DNA from 4 places in the Streptomyces sp. NPDC004561 genome. Region 1 is predicted to be linked to each of the others. Evidence: riboswitches for the same ligand, from Rfam matches in the RefSeq annotation. Region 1 holds a riboswitch; each other region holds the start of a gene.

Region 1 (4,287 bases):
GCGTGTGTCTCGTCGCGCCGTTCGTGGCGATGCTCTGGGTCGACTCGTACGCGAAGACGGATCCCGCGTTCATCGGGATCCCGTTCTTCTACTGGTACCAGATGGCCTGGGTGCTGATCTCCACCGCACTCACGATGCTCGCGTACAAGCTGTGGCAGCACGACCAGCGCGGCCGCGCTGCCCGGAAGGGCGGTGCCGAGTGAAGAACGGCGTCAACGGCGTCGCGCTCGGCGTCTTCATCTTCTTCTTCCTGGCCGTCACGGTCATGGGCTTCCTCGCCGCCCGCTGGCGCAGGGCCGACAACGAGCACTCCCTGGACGAATGGGGCCTGGGCGGACGGTCGTTCGGGACCTGGATCACCTGGTTCCTGCTCGGCGGTGACCTGTACACGGCGTACACCTTCGTCGCCGTACCCGCGGCGATCTACGCGGCGGGCGCGTCCGGCTTCTTCGCGGTGCCGTACACCATCCTGGTCTACCCGCTGATCTTCACCTTCCTGCCCCGTCTGTGGTCGGTCTCGCACCGCCACGGGTACGTCACCACCTCCGACTTCGTGCGCGGCCGGTTCGGCTCCAAGGGCCTGTCGCTCGCGGTGGCGCTGACCGGCATCCTCGCGACGATGCCGTACATCGCGCTGCAGCTCGTCGGCATCCAGGCGGTGCTGGACGTGATGGGCGTCGGCGGCGGGGACAACACCAACTGGTTCGTGAAGGACCTGCCCCTGCTGATCGCCTTCGGCGTGCTGGCCGCCTACACGTACTCGTCGGGTCTGCGGGCCCCCGCGCTGATCGCGTTCGTGAAGGACGCGCTGATCTACATCGTCATCGCGGTGGCGATCATCTACATCCCGATCAAGCTGGGCGGGTTCGACGACATCTTCGCCAAGGCGGCCCACGCGTTCAGCCAGGTCAACCCGGCCACCGGCAAGCCGCGCGGGACGCTCACGCCCCCGGCGGCAGGCCAGTGGACGTACGCGACGCTGGCCCTCGGCTCCGCGCTCGCCCTGTTCATGTACCCGCACTCGATCACCGCGACGCTCTCCTCCAAGAGCCGTGAGGTGATCCGGCGCAACACCACGCTCCTGCCGCTGTACTCCCTCATGCTCGGCCTGCTGGCCCTGCTGGGCTTCATGGCGATCGCGGCCGGGGTGAAGGTCACCAACGGTCAGCTGGCGATCCCGCAGCTGTTCGAGGACATGTTCCCCGACTGGTTCGCGGGCGTGGCGTTCGCCGCCATCGGCATCGGCGCCCTGGTCCCCGCGGCCATCATGTCCATCGCGGCCGCGAACCTCTTCACCCGCAACATCTACAAGGACTTCATCAAGCCGGACGCCACGCCGAAGCAGGAGGCGCAGGTCTCCAAGCTCGTGTCGCTGCTGGTCAAGGTGGGCGCGCTGGCCTTCGTCCTCACCATGGACAAGACGGTCGCCATCAACTTCCAGCTGCTGGGCGGCATCTGGATCCTGCAGACCTTCCCGGCCCTGGTCGGCGGCCTGTTCACCCGCTGGTTCCACCGCTGGGCCCTGCTCGCCGGCTGGGCGGTCGGCATGGTCTACGGCACGGTCGCCGCGTACGGCGTCGCCTCGCCGACCCAGAAGCACTTCGGTGGTTCGGCGAAGGAGATCCCGGGCATCGGCGAGATCGGCTACATCGGCCTCACGGCCTTCGTGCTCAACGTCGTGGTGACCGTGGTCCTCACCTTCGTCCTGAAGGCCCTGAAGGCCCCCGAGGGCGTCGACGAGACCAGGCCGGACGACTACACGGCGGACGCGGGCGACCCCGGTGTCCAGGTGGAGCTTCCGCCCGCGACCGCGGGCACCGGTCACTGAACCACCGCCGTACGACGGGCCGCCGGAGAAAAACCGGCGGCCCGTCGCCGTACTCCTCCAGCAGACTCGGTCCCATGGACTTCCTGATCCGGCACGCCACACCCGACGAGTACGGCTCCCTCGGTGAGATCACCGCCCGGGCCTACCTCGACGACGGCCTCCTCGACTACGGCGAGGACGACGAGTACCTGCCCGTGCTGAGGGACGTCGCGCGGCGGGCCGCCGCGGCCGAGGTGCTCGTGGCGGTCCGGGACGGCGAACCGCTCGGCGGCGTCACCTTCGTCCCCGGCGGCGGCCCCGTCGCCGACATCGCGGGCCCCGGGGAGGCGGAGATCCGCGCCCTGGCCGTCGGGCACGGGGCGCGCGGGAAGGGCGTCGGCGAGGCCCTCGTCAGAGGTTGCGTCGAGCGCGCCCGCACCACGGAAGGCTGCGTCTCCGTCGTCCTGTCGAGCCGGCGCGCCATGCACACCGCCCATCGGCTCTACGAACGCCTCGGCTTCGTTCGCACTCCCGAGCGGGACTGGAATCCCGTGCCGCACCTGGACGACATCACGCTCCTCACCTACAAGTTGACGCTGTGAAGCCGGAGCGACACAACATCTGGGGGTGACACGACAGCCCGACACTAGATGTATGCTCATGCTCGCTGTCGCCGCAGGGGAATCCGGTGCGAATCCGGAACTGTCCCGCAACGGTGTACTTGCGTGCATCCGCACGCCTGTTCAAGTCCGAGGACCTGCCGGCAGCGCACCCGGCCGTCCGGTCCGGGTGCCCTGAGACGTCCGGGCCTCGTGGAGTGGGCCGGTGGACGCGACGCCGTGTGCGCTCGTGACTGCCCTCTGCCCTCCGCCAGGCCCGCGTGCCGAGCGAGGGAGAGCCCCACGTGACCATCGCGCCAGCCGAACCGGCTTCAGCCACAGGTCTGGAGAACGACGGACCCGGTGCCGCGCTGCTGCGGACCCTGACCGAGCTGACCGCCGACCTCCCCGACGCCGACCCCGGCCGGGTCGCCGCCGCCGCGCTGCGCGGCCGGTCCGCCCGCGCGGACGAGTCGGAGCTGCGCGAGCTGGCCACGGAGGCCGCCGCGGGACTCATCTCCGAGGACCCCGCCTACTCCCGGTTGGCCGCCCGGCTGCTGACCGTCTCCATCCGCGCCGAGGCCGCCTCGCAGGGCGTGACGTCGTTCACCGAGTCCGTGGCCGTCGGCCACCGGGAGGGCCTGATCGCCGACCGGACCGCCGAGTTCGTGCGGCTGCACACCGGGCGGCTGGACCTGCTGATCGACCCGGCCGCCGACGACCGCTTCGGCTACTTCGGGCTGCGCACCCTGCACAGCCGCTACCTGCTGCGGCACCCGATCACCCGCAGGGTCGTCGAGACGCCCCAGCACTTCATGCTGCGGGTCGCCGCCGGTCTGGCCGAGGACGACACCGTCCGCTCCGTCGACGAGGTCGCCGCGCTCTACGGGCTCATGAGCCGCCTCGACTACCTGCCCTCCTCCCCCACGCTCTTCAACTCCGGCACCCGGCACCCCCAGATGTCGTCCTGCTACCTGCTGGACTCCCCGCTGGACGAGCTGGACTCCCTCTACGACCGCTACCACCAGGTCGCCCGCCTCTCCAAGCACGCCGGCGGCATCGGTCTGTCGTACTCCCGCATCCGCAGCCGCGGTTCGCTGATCCGGGGCACCAACGGGCACTCCAACGGCATCGTGCCGTTCCTGAAGACCCTCGACGCCTCGGTCGCCGCCGTGAACCAGGGCGGCCGGCGCAAGGGCGCGGCCGCGGTGTACCTGGAGACCTGGCACTCCGACATCGAGGAGTTCCTGGAGCTGCGGGACAACACCGGTGAGGACGCCCGCCGTACGCACAACCTGAACCTCGCGCACTGGGTCCCGGACGAGTTCATGCGCCGGGTCGAGGCCGACGGGAAGTGGTCGCTGTTCTCCCCCTCGGACGTGCCCGGGCTGGTCGACCTGTGGGGCGAGGAGTTCGACGCCGCCTACCGCGAGGCGGAGCGCGAGGGGCTCGCGAAGAAGACCCTCCCGGCCCGCGACCTGTACGGCCGCATGATGCGCACCCTCGCGCAGACCGGCAACGGCTGGATGACCTTCAAGGACGCCGCCAACCGCACCGCCAACCAGACGGCCGAGCCGGGCCACGTCATCCACTCCTCCAACCTCTGCACGGAGATCCTGGAGGTCACGAACGACGGCGAGACGGCGGTCTGCAACCTCGGCTCCGTCAACCTCGGCGCCTTCGTGAGCGGCGGGGACATCGACTGGGAGCGGCTGGACGCGACGGTCCGCACGGCCGTCACCTTCCTCGACCGCGTGGTCGACATCAACTTCTACCCGACCGAGCAGGCGGGCCGGTCCAACGCCAGGTGGCGGCCGGTCGGCCTCGGCGCGATGGGCCTGCAGGACGTCTTCTTCAAGCTGCGCCTGCCCTTCGACTCGC
Region 2 (4,287 bases), on a different contig from region 1:
GTCCCACCAGAAGCAGGTGGACTGGCCGGCCGCGCAGGACGACGGCGCGCGGTTCGTCTACGTCAAGGCGACCGAGTCCACGGACTACCGCAACCCCTACTTCGACGAGCAGTACGACGGCGCGCGCGGGACGGGGCTGATCCGGGGCGCGTACCACTTCGCGCTGCCGGACCGGTCCTCCGGCGCCCGGCAGGCCGAGTTCTTCGTGCGCAACGGCGGGGACTGGCGGGCGGACGGCTGGACGCTGCCGCCCGCGCTGGACATCGAGTACAACCCGTACAGCGAGAAGCAGGAGTGCTACGGGCTGAGCACGAAGCAGATGGTCGACTGGATCTGGTCGTTCAGCGACGAGATGGAGCGGGAGACCGGCCGCCGCCCGGTGATCTACACCACGGCCCAGTGGTGGAAGCTGTGCACCGGCGACAGCAGCGCCTTCGCCTCCCGCCACCCGCTGTGGATCGCCCGGCACGGCAGCTCGGGCCCGGGGACGCTGCCGGGCGGGTGGCGGTCCTGGACGTTCTGGCAGTACGGCACCGGCGGCGGGCTGCCGGGTGACCAGAATCTCTTCAACGGGCCGGCGGGCGACCTGCGGGCCTTCGCCCGGGGTTGGTAGCCCAAGGCACGCTTGGGCCGACGACGGCGAACGGAATCCCCGTCCCTCGTCAAGGACACCCCGATGCCCGACTCAGTTCATCTTCCGTTCACCCAGGTTGCCTACGTTCAACCAGCCAACGACCTCGAACGATTGCCTGGGTAAATGGAAAGCTTCTCGCTGATCCTCGCGATTGTGGTGGTAACCGCACTCGCGTTTGATTTCACGAACGGTTTCCACGACACCGCGAACGCGATGGCCACCACCATCTCGACAGGCGCCCTGAAGCCCAGGATCGCGGTGACCATGTCCGCCGCCCTCAATCTGGTGGGCGCCTTCCTCTCCGTGGAGGTCGCGAACACGATCTCCAAAGGCCTCGTCGACGAGGCCGGCATCCGTCCCGAGGTCATCTTCGCCGCACTGGTCGGCGCGATCCTCTGGAACCTGGTGACGTGGCTGGTGGGTCTGCCCTCCAGCTCCTCCCACGCCCTGATGGGCGGTCTGATCGGCGCCACCGTCGCCTCCGCGGGCTTCGGCGCCGTGCACGGTGACGTGCTGGTCACCAAGGTGCTGCTCCCGGCGGTCGCCGCGCCCGTGGTGGCGGGCATCGCCTCGATGCTGGCCACCCGGTTCTCCTACGGCGTCGGCGGCAAGGCCGAGGGCGAGGCCACCCGCAAGGGCTACCGCGCCGGCCAGATCGCCTCCGCCGGCCTGGTCTCCCTCGCGCACGGCACCAACGACGCGCAGAAGACGATGGGCGTCATCACCCTCGCGCTGATCGCGGGCGGTTCCATCGCCCCCGACTCCAACCCTCCCACCTGGGTGATCCTCTCCGCGGGCCTGGCCATCGCGCTCGGCACCTACATCGGCGGCTGGCGCATCATCCGCACCATGGGCAAGGGCCTGACCGACCTGGAGCCGCGCCAGGGCTTCGCCGCCCAGACCAGCGCCGCGACGGCCATCCTGGCCTCCTCCCACCTCGGCTTCTCCCTCTCGACCACCCACGTCGTCTCCGGCTCGGTGATGGGTGCGGGCCTGGGCCGCAAGGGCGGAGTGGTCCGCTGGTCCACCGCGACCCGCATGACCGTCGCCTGGGTGCTCACCCTGCCGGCCGCCGCTCTGGTCGGCGCGGGCGCCGAGTCCGTCACGGCCCTGGGTGGCTGGGGCACCGCGGTCGTCGCCGTCTTCCTGGTCGCCGCGAGCGCCACGATCTGGAAGCTGTCCCGCCGCGAGGTCATCGACCACACCAACGTCAACGCCGTCGACGAGACCGCGGAGCCGGCCGGCGTGGTGACCGCCGCCATCGCCGCGGTGACCCCGCCCCCGGTGGGCACGGTCACCGGCGACCTGACGGCCACGATCGCCGCCCCGGCCGCCGAACCGGCCCCCGCCGTTCCCCCGGCCGCCACCGTCTGACCCCGGTCACTCCTCCGGTTACTAAGGAAGCATCCCCATGAAGATCGACTGGGCGGCCATCGGCTCCGTCTTCGGCGTCAGCCTCGTGGCCACCGTGGGCCTGGTGGCCCTGTTCACCCTCGGCATCAGGGGCCTGGCCCGGCGCGAGCAGGCCGCGGCCCAGGGCGACTCCGCCGCCCTCGCCGTCACCGGCGCCTACGTCTGCTTCGCGGCCTGCGCGGCGGCGGTGGCGTACGGCTTCTACCTGATCGTGGTCAAGGCCTGACCGAGGATCAGGGCCGAGGCTGACCCGGCACCCCGGAAAACCCCGAGAGGCTCCCCTCCACCTGGTGTGGAGGGGAGCCTCTCGCGTATCCGGCAGTCCCACGGTGTGGGGATCGGCACACTCTCCCCTCGCAGGTCAACGGCAGGTTGACGGCCGTTCCGGGCGCGTGGTGGACTGCCCAGGCCATCTACGGCGGCAGGAGAGGAAGCCGGTGCGAATCCGGCGCGGTCCCGCCACTGTCACCGGGGAAGAACACCCCGGAAGCCAGGAACTCTCACCGCCGGATCTCGTCGAACCAGGGCGTGGACACCCTGAGTGAGGACACGTGTCGTGATGCTCGGCTGCCGAAGGACCAGTACCAGGACCGCTCCTGTGCCCACGGCCGGCTGAGCCGATGGGTGCCGATCGCACATACGCGTACGGCGCCGCCGCCGGCCTCCTCGGTGACCTGCTCCTCGGCGATCCCCGCCACGGGCATCCGGTCGCCGTGTTCGGGCGGGCGGCCGCTGCCGTGGAACGCGCGTTGTGGCACGACCACCGCGGCTGGGGCGCCCTGCACACCGTCGTGTGCGCCGGTGGCGCCGTCGCGCTCGGCGCGGTCGCCGCACGCTCCGTACGCCCCTCCCCCGCCGTCACGGTCGCGCTGACCGCGGCCGCCACCTGGGCCGTCGTCGGCGGCACCTCCCTCGCCCGGGAGGCGCGGACCGTCGGGCGGGCCCTTCAGGCCGGGGACGTCGAGGCGGCACGGGCCCGGCTGCCCCACCTGTGCGGCCGGGACCCGCAGGCCCTGGACGCCGACGGCATCGCCCGGGCCGTGGTCGAGTCCGTCGCCGAGAACACCTCCGACGCCGTGGTGGGCGCCCTGGTGTGGGGCGCCGTGGCCGGAGTGCCGGGGCTGCTCGGGTTCCGGGCCGTCAACACCCTCGACGCGATGGTCGGTCACCGGTCCCCCCGCCACCGCCGCTACGGCTGGGCCTCGGCCCGCCTCGACGACCTCGCCGGCTGGCCGGGGGCCAGGCTGACCGCCGTACTCGCCGCCCTGGCCGGTCCCGATCCGCGGGGCGCCGTACGGGCGTGGCGGGCGGACGCGGCACGGCACCCGAGCCCCAACGCCGGGCCCGTCGAAGCCTCCTTCGCGGGCGCCCTCGGCGTGCGCCTCGGCGGAACCCTGTCCTACGGCGGCCGTGTCGAACACCGCCCCGTGCTGAACGGCGCCACCGGACGGGCCGTCAGGGCCACCGACGTCGACCGGGCCGTACGGCTCTCCCGCCGCGTCGGCCTGCTCGCGCTCGGCGTCACCGTCGCCGCGCGCCGACTCGTGAAGGGACGTGTGAAGTGAACGGTGGTCTCCTCGTCGCCGGCACCACCTCCGACGCCGGCAAGAGCGTCGTGACGGCCGGGATCTGCCGGTGGCTGGTGCGCCAGGGCGTGAAGGTCGCGCCGTTCAAGGCGCAGAACATGTCCCTCAACTCCTTCGTGACCCGCGAGGGGGCGGAGATCGGGCGGGCCCAGGCCATGCAGGCCCAGGCGTGCCGGATCGAGCCGACCGCGCTGATGAACCCGGTGCTGCTCAAGCCGGGCGGGGAGCAGAGCAGCCAGGTGGTGCTGCTCGGCAAGCCCGTGGGCGAGCTGAGCGCGCGCGGGTACCACGGCGGGCGGCAGCAGCGCCTGCTCGGCACGGTCCTGGACTGCCTGGCCGAGTTGCGGGGCACGTATGACGCGGTGATCTGTGAGGGGGCGGGCAGCCCGGCGGAGATCAATCTGCGCCGGACCGACATCGTGAACATGGGGATCGCGCGGGGTGCGCGGCTGCCCGTGCTGGTGGTGGGGGACATCGACCGCGGGGGCGTCTTCGCGTCCTTCTTCGGCACGGTCGCCCTGCTCTCGCCCGAGGACCAGGAGCTGGTCGCCGGGTTCCTGGTGAACAAGTTCCGCGGCGACGTCTCGCTCCTTGAGCCGGGCCTCGACATGCTGCACGGCCTCACCGGACGGCGCTCCTACGGCGTGCTGCCGT
Region 3 (4,287 bases), on a different contig from region 1:
CGTCGACCGCCGCCCCCGCCCCGGCGAGTCCGAGATCCACGGGGGCCGCCGCGAACAGCCCCTGGTGGACGTCGCGCTGGACGTGGACGTGGACCGGTACGTGAAGCTGTACCTGGAGACGGTGGAACGCTAGGGGGTGTCCGAGGCGGCGGCCCGGGCCGTCCAGCGCTCCTCCACCCTGGCGAACCGCCAGTACGACAGGGCCGCCGCCCACACCACCACGAACAGGCCGACGATGAGGTATCCGGCGCTGTCCAGGCTCAGCCCGGCCACCCAGCCGGTGACCGGGTCGGTCAGCCCGAACTTCTCGTGCAGCACGCCGACCAGTTCGATCGTGCCGATGAAGAAGGCGACGGCGACGGACAGGCCGGTGATGGCGAGGTTGTAGAACACCTTGCGCACGGGGTTGGAGAACGCCCACTGGTAGGCGAAGTTCATGAACGTGCCGTCCAGCGTGTCGAAGAGGCTCATCCCGGCGGCGAACAGCAGCGGCAGACAGAGGACCGCGTACCAGGGCAGCCCCGCCGCAGCGCCCGAGCCGGCCATCACCATCAGCGTGACCTCGGTGGCCGTGTCGAAGCCGAGCCCGAAGAGGAAGCCGAGCGGGAACATCTGGCCCGGCCGGGAGACGGACCGGGTCAGCCGCCCGAGGATCCGGTTCATGAACCCCCGCGAGTCCAGGTGCTGTTCCAGTTCCCGCTCGTCGTACGACCCGGCGCGCATCGCGCGGAAGACCTTCAGGATGCCCACCAGGGCGACCAGGTTCAGGGCCGCGATGAGGTAGAGGAACGTCCCGGAGACCGTCGTCCCCAGGAAGCCGAGCACCTGGTGGGTCCGGGAGTGCTCGTCCATCACCCGGCCGGCGAGCCGGGTGCCGCCCGCGATCAGCAGGGCGAGGACCACCACCACGCTGGAGTGCCCGAGCGCGAACCAGAAGCCCACCGACACCGGTCGCTTGCCGTCGGCCATCAGCTTGCGGGTGGTGTTGTCGATCGCGGCGATGTGGTCGGCGTCGAACGCGTGCCGCATGCCCAGGGTGTAGGCGGTGACGCCGAGGCCGATGCCGAAGACGTCGGCGCCGACCCTGTAGTGCTCGGGTACGACGAGAAGGAGCAGGATCCCGAGGGCGACCACGTGCAGGGCGACGATCACCGCCAGCAGCCCCGCCGTCTTCAGGGTGTCCTCGCGCCGCCACTTGAAGGAGGCCGCGGCGGCCGGGGCCGTACGGGCAGGGTCGGACAGGGGCATCCGGTTCACGCTCCAGCACCTCGTGGATCACTTCGTGAGATGCCGCGGCCGGTCTCCTGGCTTACGGGTCGTGCGTCCGCCGTCCCTGCCTTCCCGGCAGGCCCTGCGGCCGACCAGTGGCCCGGCGCTGGTCACGCCGGACGGGACGAAGACTCCCCGATCACAGTGGCGAGGGCCGCTCCGGTTTCGCACCGGCTTCCCGAACACCACGGCCCGCCCACCGTAGGGGGCCGGGCCCTCGGCTGCATAGCTGCACAACCGCGCAGGTATTCAAGATCACATGACGGCCTGGCAGGATGACGCCATGCATCTCGTGCCGGCCGACCGAGCGGGCCGTCGCACCATCGACGGCCACCGGGTGTGCGAGGCGATCGCCGCCATCGGCGACGCGGGACGGGTACGCGCCTGGGCCGACCGCTTCGCCCTCCTCGCCGACCCCAACCGGCTCGCCCTGCTCCTCGCGCTCCACCGCGCCGGCCCCCTCGCCGTCTCCGACCTCGCCGTCGCCACCGGCATGAACGACCCCGCCGTGTCACAGGCCCTGCGGCTGCTGCGCGCGGCGGGGGCCGTGGCGGGCGCGAAGGAGGGCCGGGTGGTCAGGTACCGGCTGGTGGACGGCGAGTTGCGGGGGCTGCTGGAGCACTGCGGGGCCTGAACCCTCCGCCGGGAGGCCCCTTCCGGTGTCCGAAGGTTCCCTTTCCGGATGATGTGGACAGATTCCCTACGTCCAGCGAACGTCGTACCGCCCGAACGGAACGCTTATGGCAGACCTCTCGTCCAGGAACCCCGACTGGTGGCGGCAGGCCGTGATCTACCAGGTCTATCCGCGCAGCTTCGCCGACGCCGACGGCGACGGCCTCGGTGACCTGAAGGGCCTCACCCAGCGCCTGAACCACCTCGCCGCGCTCGGCGTCGACGCCCTGTGGCTCAGCCCCTTCTACCCCTCGGAACTCGCCGACGGCGGCTACGACGTCGCCGACCACCGGGACGTCGACCCCCGCCTCGGCACCCTGGACGACTTCGACGCCCTGGTCGCCGAGGCCCACCGGTTCGGCCTGAAGGTCGTCGTCGACATCGTCCCCAACCACACCTCGCACCGGCACCGCTGGTTCCGGGAGGCGCTGCGCGCCGGCCCCGGCTCCCCGGCCCGCGACCGCTACGTCTTCCGCCCCGGCCGCGGCCCGGGCGGCGAACTCCCGCCCTCCGACTGGCAGTCCGTCTTCGGCGGCAGCGCCTGGCGGCGCACCCCCGACGGCGAGTGGTACCTGCATCTGTTCGCCCCCGAGCAGCCCGACCTGAACTGGGACAACGAGGAGGTCCGCGCCGACTTCCGCACCACCCTGCGCTTCTGGTCCGGCCGGGGCGTCGACGGCTTCCGCGTCGACGTGGCTCACGGCCTGGCCAAGGACCTGACCGAGCCGCTGCGGGACGTCGGCGGCATCGGCGCCACCGGCGAGGCGGCCCTGCCGCGCGTCGCGCCGGGCAGCCACCCCTACTGGGACCGCGACGAGGTCCACGAGATCTACCGGGACTGGCGCAAGGTCTTCGACGCCTACCGCCCGCCGCGCTCCGCCGTCGCCGAGGCCTGGGTGCCGGGCGCCCGCCGCGCCCTGTACGCCCGCCCCGACGAACTCGGGCAGGCCTTCAACTTCGAGTACCTGGAGGCGCACTGGGACGCGGCGGAACTGCGCCGGGTCATCACCGAGGAACTGGCCACCGCCCGGGCCGCCGGCGCCTCGGCCACCTGGGTGCTCTCCAACCACGACGTCGTCCGCCACGCCTCCCGCCTCATGCTCCCGCCCGGCACCGACCCCGGTGCCTGGCTGCTGTCCGGCGGCCACGCGCCCGAGGTCGACGCGGGGGCGGGCCTGCGCCGGGCCCGGGCCGCGACCCTGCTGATGCTGGCGCTGCCCGGGTCGTCGTACCTCTACCAGGGCGAGGAACTCGGCCTCCCCGAGGTCGCCGACCTGCCCACCGAGGTCCTCCAGGACCCGATCTGGGAGCAGACCGGCCATGTCCGCAAGGGCCGCGACGGCTGCCGGGTGCCGCTGCCCTGGACGGCGACCGGACCGTCGTACGGCTTCGGGCCGGGCGCCGCCTGGCTGCCGCAGCCGCCGTCCTTCGCGTCGTACGCCGTCCAGGCGCAGGCCGGGGTGGAGGGCTCGACGCTGGAGCTGTACCGCACCGCCCTCCGGCTGCGCCGCAAGCTCCTCGCGGGAGAGACCCTGAGCTGGACGCCGGACACCCCCGCCGGCGTCCTCGGCTTCAGCCGCTCCGACGCGTGGCGCTGCGTCACCAGCCTCGCCGCCGAGCCGGTGCCCCTGCCGGCGGGCGAGATCCTGCTGAGCAGCGGCCCGCTGCCCGGCACCGGGGTCCTGCCGCCGGACACCACCGTCTGGCTCGCCTAGTGCCGCGACCGCACTAGCCCACGGTCGGGCTGGGGCTCGGGGTGGCGCCGCCGCCCCCGGTGAGGCCGTTGATGTCCACCGGCGTGGACGTGGGGTTCGGCGGCGGGGTGAGCACCACCTCCGGCTGACCGGGGGCCGGGGGTGGCGGGGTCAGGTCCGAGTTGGGCAGCTTCGGCGGGGTCGTCTGCTGGAAGAGGGTCTGGTCGAAGTCGACCAGACCGGTCTTCTCCATCACCGTCATGTGGTCGAGCACGGTGTCGTTGGCCTGGTCGGCGAGGGCGCGCACCAGCGAGTTCTTGGTGGTGGAGCGGATCTTCGCGATGGCGTTGAAGATCGCACCGTGCGTCATCCGCAGGATGTTGGCCATGTCGGAGTCGAACTTCTTGCCCTTGTCCGCCCGCAGCGTGTTGAGGAAGCCCTCCTGCTGGGGACTCGCCAGGTCGGGCAGCGTGATGTTCAGCAACGGGGCGATCTTGCGGCAGGTGGTGTCCAGCGCCGCGTGGCCGTCGAGCAGATGGTGGCCCGCGGTGACGGCGGCCGGTGTGGTCCCCTTCTGCAACGCGAGCTGCCCCACCGGGTACTCCCACAGGCCGGCGGCCCGCACCTTCACCACGAAGTCCCGGTCCTGCTC
Region 4 (4,287 bases), on a different contig from region 1:
CAGGCATGGGAGCGCGGCCTGCCCGGTGGGCAACCCACGTGGGGACGCGCGGGCCGGAACACGCTCGACCGTGTTCTGGCGTCGTCCTGAGCGGGTGTTCCGCCTGTCCCGGGCCGCTGCCGTCTGCTTACGAGCCGGAGTACGACACAGGCCCCCGGATGATTCCGGGGGCCCTCTGTTGTCCGGGAGGGTCAGCGCGCGGCCGGAACCGCTCGCCCGGCCGCGGTCTTCCTCGGCCGGGGGTTCAGCACCCGCTCCGCCAACTCGCCGAAGAGCAGGCCGAATCCGCCCCACAGGACGGCCTGGATCGCCAGTGCGGAGAGCCGGAACCGCCATAGCAGGGTGGCCGGGAACTGCTTCGGCACCTCGTTGACGGCCGGCAGGAACTGGCAGGCCAGAGCGATCACGACGACGAACGCGGCCACCGCGGCCACCGTCGCCCACCAGGTGCCCACAGCGGGCGCCAGGCGCTTGCCCAGGATGGTGGCGGCGATCGCCAGCAGGACGCTGAGCAGCATCATCAGGAAGTACAGGGTGGTCCGCTTGCCGATGGTGTCGGGGTTGCCGACCGACGGCGGGTTGGCCGGGTACTTCAGGAACGGCACGACGTACACGGCGAGCAGTGCGCAGCCCGACAGCAGCAGCGCCGTGGCGCGCGGGCCGAAGCGCCCCACCCGGCCGAGCGCGAAGCAGAAGGCGAGCGCCGCGATACCGCCGAACGCGACCCCGTAGACGAGGACGCCGGTGGCCAGGCCGGCGGTGGACTGCAGGGAGCGGGAGACGACTTCCATCTCGTGCTCGTGGGAGTGGGCCTCCTCGAAGCTGATCGCCTTGTCGACGCTCGGCTCTCCGAGGAGATAGGCCACGATCAGGGCGAGCCCGCCGGCCGCGAGGCCGGCGAGCATCCCCCGTACGAGAAGGTTCCGTACGGTTGCTGAGTTCATGGGCGTGCGCTGTCCCCTCGCGTCAGTGGCAGGGGAAGCCGAGCAGGTGGCGCGCGTCGTGCACCCACTCATGGACGTCCGTGCCGCTGAACACGGAGGTGGCGCCCTGTTCGGCGCCGACGAAGTACAGCAGGACCAGCATCAGGATGCCGAAGAAGACCGCCCAGGGAGCTATCGCCTTCAGCGGCAGCTTGGTGGGGAGGGCGGGGGTGGTGGCTGTCGGCCGGGCGACGGTCTGCGCCATGGCAGGACCTCCTCTGGGAGTTCGCGTCCCATCTCGGTGGTGCACAGGACGACGGCCACGGGTCTGACTCACGAGCACCCTCGGGTGCCCGCATACAGTGGCGCGACCGTGCCGGATTCCCACCGGCTTCCGTCTCGCCGTCGTCGATATCGGACAGACCGTACCGCGTGGCGCGCACGCGGCCAAGACGGCGTCCGCCCGGCGTGATCTTCCTCTCCCACCTGTCACGCAGACGTCCGCCCCTCCGCCCGGCGTCGCCAACATCGCCTGGAACGGGCGCCGTTCGCGCGACGCCGTGGAGGCCGCACGGGCTCAGGGGTCCGCGCGGCGCCGCGGAGGCGTGAAGGTGTAGAGGTCGAGGATGTCCGGCAGGGCGGCCACGCCCGGGCCGCCGGCCCGCACCCAGGCGGCGATGTCCTCGGTCGCGTCGGGATCGTTGACGAGTCCCAGCCAGACGGGCCGCGCACCGGCTGCCCGTCCCGCGGCGGACGGCTGTACGACGACGACGTTGGCCTGGTCGCACACGTCGAGGCAGTCGGAGACGCGCACCGGAACCTCCGCCCGCAGACGCGCGGTCTGCGCCGCGTGATCCACCCCGGTCACCTTGGGACTGCCGCAGCAGCAGTCCCGGCACACGACGACCCGGCACGGCACCGGACCGCTTTCGTCCGCCGTCCCGCCTGATGTCTCCTGCGCCGGCTTCTCGGGCATGCCACGCCCCTCCCCTCCCGGGGAGATCCGCCCCGGTGTTCGTCGAGGAGGCGACCGCGTGAGTCTCCTGGCTCCCGGATCGTCGCTCGCCCCGCCTTCCCGCCCGGGTCGGGGCGGTGGCCTGCCGGAACTCGCTGACCGGTCACAGTGGCGGGACCGCGCCGGATTCACACCGGCTTCCTCGGACCGCCGTCGCCTTATGTCGCCGATCATCATCCCATCACCGGCGCCCCACGCCCGCCCGCCTCCGGGAGAGGACGCCGGCGCACCTGGCGCAACGGCGTGGCAGCGGCCGTCAGAAGGGCGGCAAGACTTTGCGCGAGGGCTGTTCGAAGTCCCGGAACAGAGGTGAGATGGAAGCGGTTCCATGGAGGATCGCCGGCTGTGCAGCCTTCGGCCGGCGGGTGGAGAACGGTGAATGCGATGTCAGAGTCCAGACCGCCCTCAGCCGCCCGTGTCGTGGTGGGAGTCAGCGGGTCGCCGGGGAGCCTCCACGCGCTGGGCCGTGCCGCCGGCGAGGCACGGCGCCGGGGGGCCGAGCTCTGGCCTGTGCTGGCCTGGGAGCCGCCTGAGGGTGATCTCGCGGCCCGCAGGTTCCCGGCCGCGGCCGCCATGGTCGGGGAGTGGGAGCGGCTGGCCGAGGAGAGGCTCGCCCGGGCGCTGTGCGAGGTGTTCGGCGGCACGGATCCCGGGGTGCCGGGGCAGGCGCTCGTCGTACGGGGCACTCCCGGGCCGGCGCTGGTGCGGACCGCCGACCGGGACGACGACATCCTCGCGATCGGCGCCGGTCGGCGCGGCCGGCTGCACCGCGCCCTGTGGCCGTCGGTCGGCCGCTACTGCCTCGCGCACGCCGCCTGCCCCGTCCTCGTGGTGCCGCCGTCCCCGCTCCAGGCCGTGCTGGCGGCGGCCCACCGCCGCAACATCTGGCGGCTGCGGCTGGACACCGGCCATGTGGAGCGCGAGTTCGAGATCCTGCCGCCCGACTCCTGAGGGATGCCGTGAGGGCGCGACCCGATTCCGGCTGCTCAGGCCGCCTGGGCTGCCCCACGCCTCGGCCGTCCGACGTCCGCACCGCATACGCGAGTTGATCCAAGCGGCGTCCCCGACCCCTGACACACCGGGGCGCCCTCCTGTTGCGTGGCGAACGGGGCGGGTTCGCGGCACACGCGCGCCCTGTACCGCCGTCCGAAGATCACGTCGGCGTACGCTCGTGCGCATGGTCGAGCATCGGATGGTTGACGTGAACGGCATTCGGCTGCACATCGCCGAACAGGGCGACGGCCCCCTGGTGGTGCTCCTGCACGGCTTCCCCGAGTCCTGGCACTCCTGGCACCACCAGTTCGGCCCGCTGGCCGACGCGGGCTTCCGGGTGGTCGCCCCCGACCAGCGCGGTTACGGACTCAGTGACCGTCCCGAGCACGTCGACGCGTACACCATCCTCCATCTGGTCGGCGATGTCGTCGGGCTGATCCGGGCCCTCGGCGAGGAGAAGGCGTACGTCGTCGGGCACGACTGGGGCGCGCCGGTCGCCTGGCACACCGCGCTGCTGCGACCGGACATGGTGCTCGGCGTGGCCGGCCTGAGCGTGCCGCCGCCCTTCCGGGGCTCGGAGCCTCCGCTGGCCGCCATGGACAGGCGGTTCGGCGGCCGTTTCTACTGGAACTACTTCAACCGCCCCGGTGTCGCCGACGCCGAGTTCGCGAAGGACACCCGCACCGCTCTGCGGAAGTTCGTCCACTGGGGTTCCGGTGACGCTCCAGGGGCCGGCGAGGGCAGGCAGCCGCTGGTGGACCCCGAGCGCGGCTGGCTCGCGGACATGCCGTACCCCGAGGTGCTGCCGCGGTGGTTCACCGAGGAGGACCTCGACGCGCTGACCGAGAGCTTCGCCAAGGGCTTCACCGGGGCCCTGAACTGGTACCGCAACCTCGACCGCAACTGGGAACTGACCGCCCCGTGGCACGGCGCGGTCGTCACCCGGCCCGCGCTGTACGTCTACGGCGACCGCGACGTCGTCCCCGCTTTCCCCGGGACCCCCGAACTCATCGCGAAACTCCCGGCCCTGATGCCCGGCCTGGTGCGCGAGCCCGTCGAACTGGCCGGCTGCGGGCACTGGACCCAGCAGGAGCGCCCGGACGAGGTGAACGCGGCCCTGGTCGAATTCCTCACGACGGTTTCCCGGGCCTGACCGTCTGGGTGGGCCCGTGCCGTCAGGTGGAGGCGAAGGAGAAGCTGTACCAGAACCCGGTGGCCCGGACTGCCTGGTCCGACGCCCCGATGTCCAGGAAGTCGCTCGTCCCGCCCGGCGGCACCGTGCAGTCGGGCGTGGTGTACAGGAGCAGGCTGCTCTGCGTCCGGTTGCTGACGTGGGTCGCACCGCCGAGGAAGCGG

Evidence for each region. A riboswitch is a leader RNA that binds a small molecule or an ion and turns the genes downstream of it on or off. The one in region 1 is predicted to bind cobalamin.
Region 2: another riboswitch for cobalamin. It lies ahead of ACWEN3_RS30735 (cobalamin biosynthesis protein); the one in region 1 lies ahead of ACWEN3_RS04240 (ribonucleoside-diphosphate reductase subunit alpha).
Region 3: another riboswitch for cobalamin. It lies ahead of ACWEN3_RS16220 (HoxN/HupN/NixA family nickel/cobalt transporter); the one in region 1 lies ahead of ACWEN3_RS04240 (ribonucleoside-diphosphate reductase subunit alpha).
Region 4: another riboswitch for cobalamin. It lies ahead of ACWEN3_RS26810 ((2Fe-2S) ferredoxin domain-containing protein); the one in region 1 lies ahead of ACWEN3_RS04240 (ribonucleoside-diphosphate reductase subunit alpha).

What each region holds. Positions count from the first base shown of each region.
Region 1 covers NZ_JBSGDB010000018.1:5,831-10,117, reverse strand. The annotation lists gene ACWEN3_RS04255 (DUF3311 domain-containing protein) at 1-203, shown strand, start outside; gene mctP (monocarboxylate uptake permease MctP) at 200-1,828, shown strand; gene ACWEN3_RS04245 (GNAT family N-acetyltransferase) at 1,903-2,409, shown strand; cobalamin riboswitch at 2,462-2,586, shown strand; gene ACWEN3_RS04240 (ribonucleoside-diphosphate reductase subunit alpha) at 2,712-4,287, shown strand, end outside.
Region 2 covers NZ_JBSGDB010000297.1:1,425-5,711, forward strand. The annotation lists gene ACWEN3_RS30720 (lysozyme) at 1-613, shown strand, start outside; gene ACWEN3_RS30725 (anion permease) at 758-2,008, shown strand; gene ACWEN3_RS30730 (hypothetical protein) at 2,046-2,273, shown strand; cobalamin riboswitch at 2,426-2,567, shown strand; gene ACWEN3_RS30735 (cobalamin biosynthesis protein) at 2,668-3,612, shown strand; gene ACWEN3_RS30740 (cobyric acid synthase) at 3,609-4,287, shown strand, end outside.
Region 3 covers NZ_JBSGDB010000103.1:2,535-6,821, forward strand. The annotation lists gene ACWEN3_RS16215 (nucleoside hydrolase) at 1-133, shown strand, start outside; gene ACWEN3_RS16220 (HoxN/HupN/NixA family nickel/cobalt transporter) at 130-1,248, opposite strand; cobalamin riboswitch at 1,278-1,474, opposite strand; gene ACWEN3_RS16225 (ArsR/SmtB family transcription factor) at 1,553-1,903, shown strand; gene ACWEN3_RS16230 (glycoside hydrolase family 13 protein) at 2,010-3,656, shown strand; gene ACWEN3_RS16235 (DUF4142 domain-containing protein) at 3,670-4,287, opposite strand, start outside.
Region 4 covers NZ_JBSGDB010000233.1:8,395-12,681, forward strand. The annotation lists partial or broken gene ACWEN3_RS26795 (phosphotransferase) at 1-90, shown strand, start outside; gene ACWEN3_RS26800 (CbtA family protein) at 192-944, opposite strand; gene ACWEN3_RS26805 (CbtB domain-containing protein) at 967-1,188, opposite strand; cobalamin riboswitch at 1,224-1,366, opposite strand; gene ACWEN3_RS26810 ((2Fe-2S) ferredoxin domain-containing protein) at 1,501-1,899, opposite strand; cobalamin riboswitch at 1,961-2,081, opposite strand; gene ACWEN3_RS26815 (universal stress protein) at 2,323-2,889, shown strand; gene ACWEN3_RS26820 (alpha/beta fold hydrolase) at 3,131-4,084, shown strand; gene ACWEN3_RS26825 (hypothetical protein) at 4,107-4,287, opposite strand, start outside.